One region of the Bradyrhizobium commune genome, then DNA from elsewhere that is predicted to be linked to it. Evidence: predicted binding sites of a transcription regulator. Region 1 holds the regulator's gene; the other holds the start of a gene.
The links. The regulator LexA, encoded in region 1, represses DNA repair genes until DNA is damaged. The targets are predictions, from matches to a motif close to TGTTCNNNNTGTGTTCNG.

Region 1 (3,412 bases):
TGCGTAACGCCGCTTGCCGATGGGCGTATGGTCGCATTGGCGCTGCGCATTGACGCGCTGACCGATGATTGCAGCCGCGCCGCGCTGGTGGTGACTACCCGGCCCGCGCCGCCGGATTGCGCAGCCATGGTGGTCGACCGGCCGCATCTTGCACGGCAAGGCGCATTGGCGCTGACGCGGCGCGGCGACGGCTTTGCGGTTCAGGCTGTGAAGGCGAGGGGCACAGACCGTCCCTGGTCGCCGGCGGCGGCCGGCGATGGGGATTCCGAACTGACCCTCATGCCACGGTCGGCGGCTCCGCGCTCCAAGGACGCAACGCCATCGGAGTCCGACCTGCAGGCCGAAGACTGAAATCTTCTCAGCCGATCGGCAGGCGGGTGATGATCGGTTGCCTGTCGGCGATGGTCTGCGGCACGTGCTCACGCTCGCCGACCGGCTGGGTCACCGGCAATTGCAGCACGGTTGCGCGCTGACCTTCGACGAGCTGTGTCACGAGCACGTACTTGCCGTCGGGGAATTCGATCGCATCGTGATGGCGATCGGGAATGTGCGGATCGATCCTGCCGAACTTGCCGACGCGGGAGTTGATGGTGCGCGTCCAGATCCAGCGATTGTCGTAGCGGACGTTGTCGGCGAAGGCGAGCTCCGTTCCCGGCAGCAGGCAGACCGCGACGGACATGTCGGCTTCGGAAGCGAAGCCGCGCGTCGAGGTGCCGCGGAAGGTTGTCGTGACGATCGTCTCGCCGATCTGGGCGGGCCGCGTCGCGACGGCGTGCAGGCTGTAGTCACACATCGGGGTGCTCCTCAATCAGGATAGAGCACCCGCGCCTCTTCTGAGGCGCAGGCCCCTATCAGAGTGGAAGCCTGCAAGCGTCTGCTTGGTTGTGGGCGAATCTGCGGCTGCGGGTCCGCAAGCTCCGATCACATTATCTTTTTCGAATCCGCGAGGAACAAAGCCTGTTCACCTGCATTCTGCGATGCGAGTAAGTTAGCGGCCAGCGGGCGCCGACCAGCCCGAATATTGCCAGGCAGGCTGCGACGGTTGCTCGACCGCATTGCGGGCATTGCGGAATTGTTCGCTGGTCGTCGTCTCCGGTGCCTTGCGGGCATGGCGCTGCGACTGGGCGGCGAAAACTTGCGGCGCCGATGCTGCGATCAACGCCATCGTGACTGTGCTCAGAACGATCTTGCGCATGGTTGTCTCCTCGGCCTTTCAAATCCGCGAAGCAAGGAGTGCTTCGTGCGGTGTGCCGGGGATGTAGCGCTGAAGGGGTGGCCGGATAATCTGTGCAAAACCAGAAAGACTATCCAGCCGAAGCGGACAATCGTCCGCTCCAATCGTTAATGCGCAGTTGCCAACCGCAGCATTCTCAGTATTTGCGGTAAAGCCCGATGAGCTTGCCCTGAATCTTCACGCGGTTGGGCGGCAGGATGCGGACCTCATAGGCGGCGTTGGCGGGCTCGAGCGCAATCGAAGCGCCACGGCGGCGGAAGCGCTTCAGGGTTGCTTCCTCGTCGTCGATCAGCGCCACCACGATGTCACCGGTGTCGGCAGTCTCGTTGCGCTGGATCAGCGCCATGTCGCCGTCGAGGATGCCGGCCTCGACCATGGAATCGCCGCGCACCTCGAGCGCGTAATGCTCGCCCGAGCCGAGCATGTCCGGCGGCACGCTGATGGTGTGGCTGCGGGTCTGCAACGCCTCGATCGGCGTGCCGGCCGCGATGCGGCCCATCACGGGGACCGCAACGGGACGCTCGCCGTCGTCTGCCGGCGGGCTGGAGGTCGTGCGCACCTTGCCGAGGTTGCCCTCGATCACGCTCGGCGTGAAGCCGCGGCGGCTACCGGCGGCGGCCTGGAGCTCGGGCAGCTTGATCACCTCGATGGCGCGGGCGCGGTTGGGCAGGCGCCGGATGAAGCCGCGCTCCTCGAGCGCGGTGATGAGGCGGTGGATACCCGATTTGGAGCGCAGGTCGAGCGCGTCCTTCATCTCGTCGAAGGAGGGCGGCACGCCGCTTTCCTTCAGCCGCTCGCTGATGAACCGCAGAAGCTCGTATTGTTTGCGCGTTAGCATCTCGACCAAAATCCCCCGGTTGATGTCGTTCGATTCCGAGACGTTCAGTTCGGCATTAAGCCGCTAGATGCTCGAAACAAATCATGAACGGACACTATATGTTCGATATGTGTTCCGCAACTGCTTAATTTAGCGTGAACGCCGCAAAGTTGGCGGATCGCGTGTGGCGCGGGCTTTCAGAGCGGCAGGCGCAGTATCGCGCAAGGCGAGCCTGCCTCGGCTTTCGGCGCGAATGGCGCGCGCACGAGAAGTGCCTGTGCCGCAGCGAGATTCGCCAGCAGCGAGGAATCCTGATGATCGACGGGGAGGGCGATCAGCGTGCCGTCGTCACGCTCTACCAGACGCGCGCGGAGATAATCCTCGCGCTGGTCATTGGCGCCGACATCGCGGCCGAGCACGGCGTGCTCGCGGCGGTGGTGAATCACGGAGCGGCCCGACAGCGCGCGAATCAGCGGCACCATGAACAGGAAACCGCAAACGTAGGACGACACGGGATTGCCGGGCAGGCCGATCACGCGCATCGCGCCGAGCCGGCCGTGCATCATCGGCTTGCCCGGCCGCATCGCGATCTTCCAGAACGCCATTGCGACGCCCTCGGCCTTGAGCGCGTGCTGGACCAGATCGTGGTCGCCGACGGAAGCGCCACCCGTGGTGATCAGGATGTCGGCGCCGCTCTCGCGCGCGCGGCGGATGCCGGCGGTGGTCGCCTCCAGGGTGTCGGCGGCGACCCCGAGGTCGACGGTGTCGGCACCCTCGCGGCGGGCGAGCGCGTGCAGGGCGTAGCCATTGGAATAGACGATCTGGCCGGGGCCGGGCGTGGTGCCCGGCCGCACCAGCTCGTCGCCGGTCGCGAGGATCGCGACCTTCGGCTGGCGGCGGACAGCGAGGTTTGGATGATTCATGCCGGCGGCGAGCGCGAGATCGCGCTCGGTCAACCGGGCGCCCTTGCGCAACAGCACGTCGCCCTCGCGAAAGTCGATTCCGGCGGGGCGGATGTGCCGCCCGGTGACGGCGGCCTCCTTGACCGTGATGCGTTTGCCGTCAGTGACGGTGTCCTCCTGGATCACGACAGCGTCGGTACCATCGGGAACGACGCCGCCGGTGAAGATCCGCACCGCTTCGCCGGCGCGGACGGTTCCCGCGAACGGCCGGCCAGCCGCGACCTCTCCGATCACGGTGAGCTGCGAATCGATCGCTGCCGCATCGCTTGCACGCACGGCATAGCCGTCCATCGCCGACATCGCCTGCGGCGGCTGCGTGCGCTTTGAAGCAACATCGCGCGCAAGCACGCGATGAAAGGCATCGTCGAGCGCGATCGTCTCCTCAGGCAATGGCTCCGC
Region 2 (3,412 bases), 870 kb from region 1:
CGTGGCTCCAAGGCCCGAACCGGGGCGCGGAAGCTCTTCGAGCAGTTCAACCGCGCACCGCTCAAGCCGCGGAAGCAGGCTCAAATCCGTTTTGAGCAGGTCAAACCAGGCCCGCGGTGTCGGCGCGCGATAGGCGCGCCAAGCGGCACCGGCCAGTTCAAGGTGATCTTGCGCGAGTGTGATGGCAGGAGGGCCCAGCCCGGCGAGTTGTGCTGGATCGACATCACCGATGGCGATAGCCAACTGACGCATCACCAGTTTGGAGACCGCCGCTCTCTCGCCGCCGCAATGGTCGAGCAGCCAGAGTAGAATCAACTGCGCATTTCGCTCCGGCCCCATCCACAACTCGACCGCCTCATATTCCGCGGACAATTCGATCAATCCCCGGTCTTTCGCGCCCGATTCTTCGAGACGCCAGGACGGCGTATCGTCCAGCCAATGATGCCCGTGTGGCTGCGTCGTGCGCGGCGCAAAGAACGCGTCGAGCTCCGCAGGGGGCGGCAACGGCCCCCAGACCAGCCGGCGCTCGATTGGGATGACGAGATCGGCAAGCCCGGCGCGTTGCAGAGCACCGGCGGTGGACGAGTCCGTTGTCAGAATAAGTCGCGTCATGCTCACGGCCTAACACGCCCAAAACGAAACGGGCACTGACGACGTCGGCAACTCAACGTCCTCAGCGCCCGCTCCTCGCGAAAGATTTTCGCGTTAAAGCATGATCCGGAAAAGTGCGAAGCGGTTTTCCGAGAAGATCATGCTCAAACAACAACCTGAAGCGCGATGACGATTCATCCCAATCTCATCGCGCTTCAAGGCTTACTCGTCCCCGGGCTCCTCGCCGTCGGCGTCGCGCTCGGGGCTGCCGGCGAGAATCTGCTCGGCGATCAGGCCGGAGTTCTGGCGGATCGCGGTCTCGATCTTGGCCGTGATGTCGGGGTTGGCCTTCAAAAACGCTTTCGAGTTCTCGCGGCCCTGACCGAGGCGCTGGCTGTCATAGGAGAACCAGGCGCCGGACTTCTCGACGAGGCCGGCCTTGACGCCGAGGTCGAGGATCTCGCCCATCTTGGAGACGCCCTCGCCGTACATGATGTCGAACTCGACCTGCTTGAACGGCGGCGCCAGCTTGTTCTTGACCACCTTGACGCGGGTGGTGTTGCCGACGACTTCGTCGCGCTCCTTGATCGCGCCGATGCGGCGGATGTCGAGGCGGACCGAGGCATAGAATTTCAGCGCGTTGCCGCCGGTCGTGGTTTCCGGCGAGCCGTACATCACACCGATCTTCATGCGGATCTGGTTGATGAAGATCACCATGGTGTTGGACTTGTTGATCGAGGCGGTGAGCTTGCGCAGCGCCTGGCTCATCAAGCGGGCCTGGAGACCCGGCAGCGCATCGCCCATCTCGCCCTCGAGCTCGGCCTTCGGCACCAGCGCCGCAACCGAATCGACCACCAGCACGTCGACCGCACCCGAGCGCACCAGCGTGTCGCAGATTTCCAGCGCCTGCTCGCCGGTGTCGGGCTGGGAGATCAGGAGCTCGTCGATGTTGACCCCGAGCTTGCGGGCATAGACCGGGTCGAGCGCGTGCTCGGCGTCGATGAAGGCGCAGATGCCACCCTTCTTCTGGGCTTCCGCCACCGTGTGCAGCGCCAGCGTGGTCTTGCCCGAGGATTCCGGCCCATAGATCTCGACGACACGCCCCTTCGGCAGACCGCCGATGCCGAGCGCGATATCAAGCCCAAGCGAGCCCGAGGAGACCGCCTCGACATCCATCGAGCGGTCGTTCTTGCCGAGCTTCATCACCGAGCCCTTGCCGAACTGCCGCTCGATCTGGGAGAGCGCGGCGGCGAGAGCTTTACTCTTGTCCATGGAAGATCCTTCGACGATACGCAGGGCAGTGGTGGACATTGGGTCGTGCTCCTTATGGCGAGGATTCGCGCGAGGGACAAACGATTGGCGGGGCGGCTCGTCGATAAAAGCAATGTACACTATTTGTTCTAGGTTCGCAATATGTTCTTTTGCGGATTTTGGTGCTGGCCTGTTTCCGACCTCAGTGGCCTAGTTTGAAAATCACGGTGGACTGATTTGAACTTAACGGCCGGAACCGAATTGGAACTCAGCCAATAAAGGAGGTTTCTATGACCAAACTTTTGGCTGTGCCGGGAACAAAACCGTAAGTGATCGCTCGTGCGATCCCCCGGCTTAAGTGCGGCGGCTAAGCGAGCGCTGGTGATGTACTGGCGGGACCGATTGTTGGATAGCGACTGTTTATCGCTCAAACGCTAAAGGCACAGAAGGGATGGCAACCGACTGACTTGTCCACCGTCATTAACTAGAGAGGCCGCCTTAGTTGGCGGCCTCGTCGTCTTTGGCGATCTGCCGTTTGACGCGACGGAGCAGCAACTCCAGCTGATCCTCCATGTCCTGATAGGATTCGACTGAGAGCCGCTGCGGAAACGTGATCGTAACCGTCCCTTCCGGCAGATTAAAAACCTCCTGCACTGGTTTCTTGATCAGGTGCACAGGTGTGTCGAGCAGGCGCTTCGCGTCAGCCGCCAGTTGAGCTTCATTCATATCGGAGTTTTCCTCCTCGTCATCGGGAGGATTATACTCGTCTTGGATTCCGCCTACAAGGTTCATAGTAGCGAGATAGGATTTTGCCGCCTTCTCTGCGGCGTCCGGAATGAAGTTGCGTTTGATAAGGGCGTATTTCAGGTTATCGAGGCTGGGCAACGTGTTGGGGAATTCTTTCGTCAGTTCCTGAAACAACTGAGGCCGATTGGCGAGGCGCCCTAGCGCCTCCGTTCGTTCGCTGGAGCCTGCGGGAGCCATCAAGGCCTTTACTGTATCATCACTGATCCGCAATTCTTCCCCTGAGCCTTCGATAAGACCATATGCACGCACCGCGCCGATCTTACCAAGGGCGCGACCGTTGAGGCTTGAATAGCCCATATGCTTGGCGAGCACAGAGCGCGCCATCTTGTTTCGGTGCTCTTTTTCATAAGCCGGGCGCACCGCCTCCAACGCCGGGCCAAGGGACATGCTCGGGTAGTTCGGACTACGTATTTTAGCCATACGGCCCTCCAATGGTTCGGTTCCATATAGCGGAGGCGGCGGGATACATCAAGGAATAAATTTATCCACTAACTCAATCTCGCTGTTGCGCGCAATCTGGATAAATGCTTTATGGCCGTCAGCAAACGAGGCTGACATGACCAGAAGGGTTTGAGCCTTTCGCCGCGCTAGCCGAGCGACGAAGGGCGAGGAAAAAGGAAGGGCCGCTGCGCCAAACCTCGGGGGAGGAACGCAACGGCCCTGCAATCGGCTCTAGCTTCTCAGGGATCGTCTAACGGTAGGACACCCGCCCCTACAAGCTGGGAAATGTCGATCCGAATCCGGCTCCCTGAACCACCGAATA

Region 2: the regulator LexA is predicted to act here: its motif matches at 1,995-2,012, upstream of recA (recombinase RecA).

Annotation. Positions count from the first base shown of each region.
Region 1 covers NZ_CP061379.1:3,604,522-3,607,933, forward strand. The annotation lists gene IC761_RS16950 (ComEC/Rec2 family competence protein) at 1-351, shown strand, start outside; gene IC761_RS16955 (hypothetical protein) at 359-793, opposite strand; gene IC761_RS16960 (hypothetical protein) at 989-1,195, opposite strand; gene lexA (transcriptional repressor LexA) at 1,371-2,072, opposite strand; gene IC761_RS16970 (molybdopterin molybdotransferase MoeA) at 2,249-3,412, opposite strand, start outside.
Region 2 covers NZ_CP061379.1:2,731,498-2,734,909, reverse strand. The annotation lists gene IC761_RS12845 (hypothetical protein) at 1-612, opposite strand, end outside; gene recA (recombinase RecA) at 814-1,902, opposite strand; gene IC761_RS12835 (hypothetical protein) at 2,341-3,069, opposite strand; tRNA gene IC761_RS12830 (tRNA-Val) at 3,330-3,405, shown strand.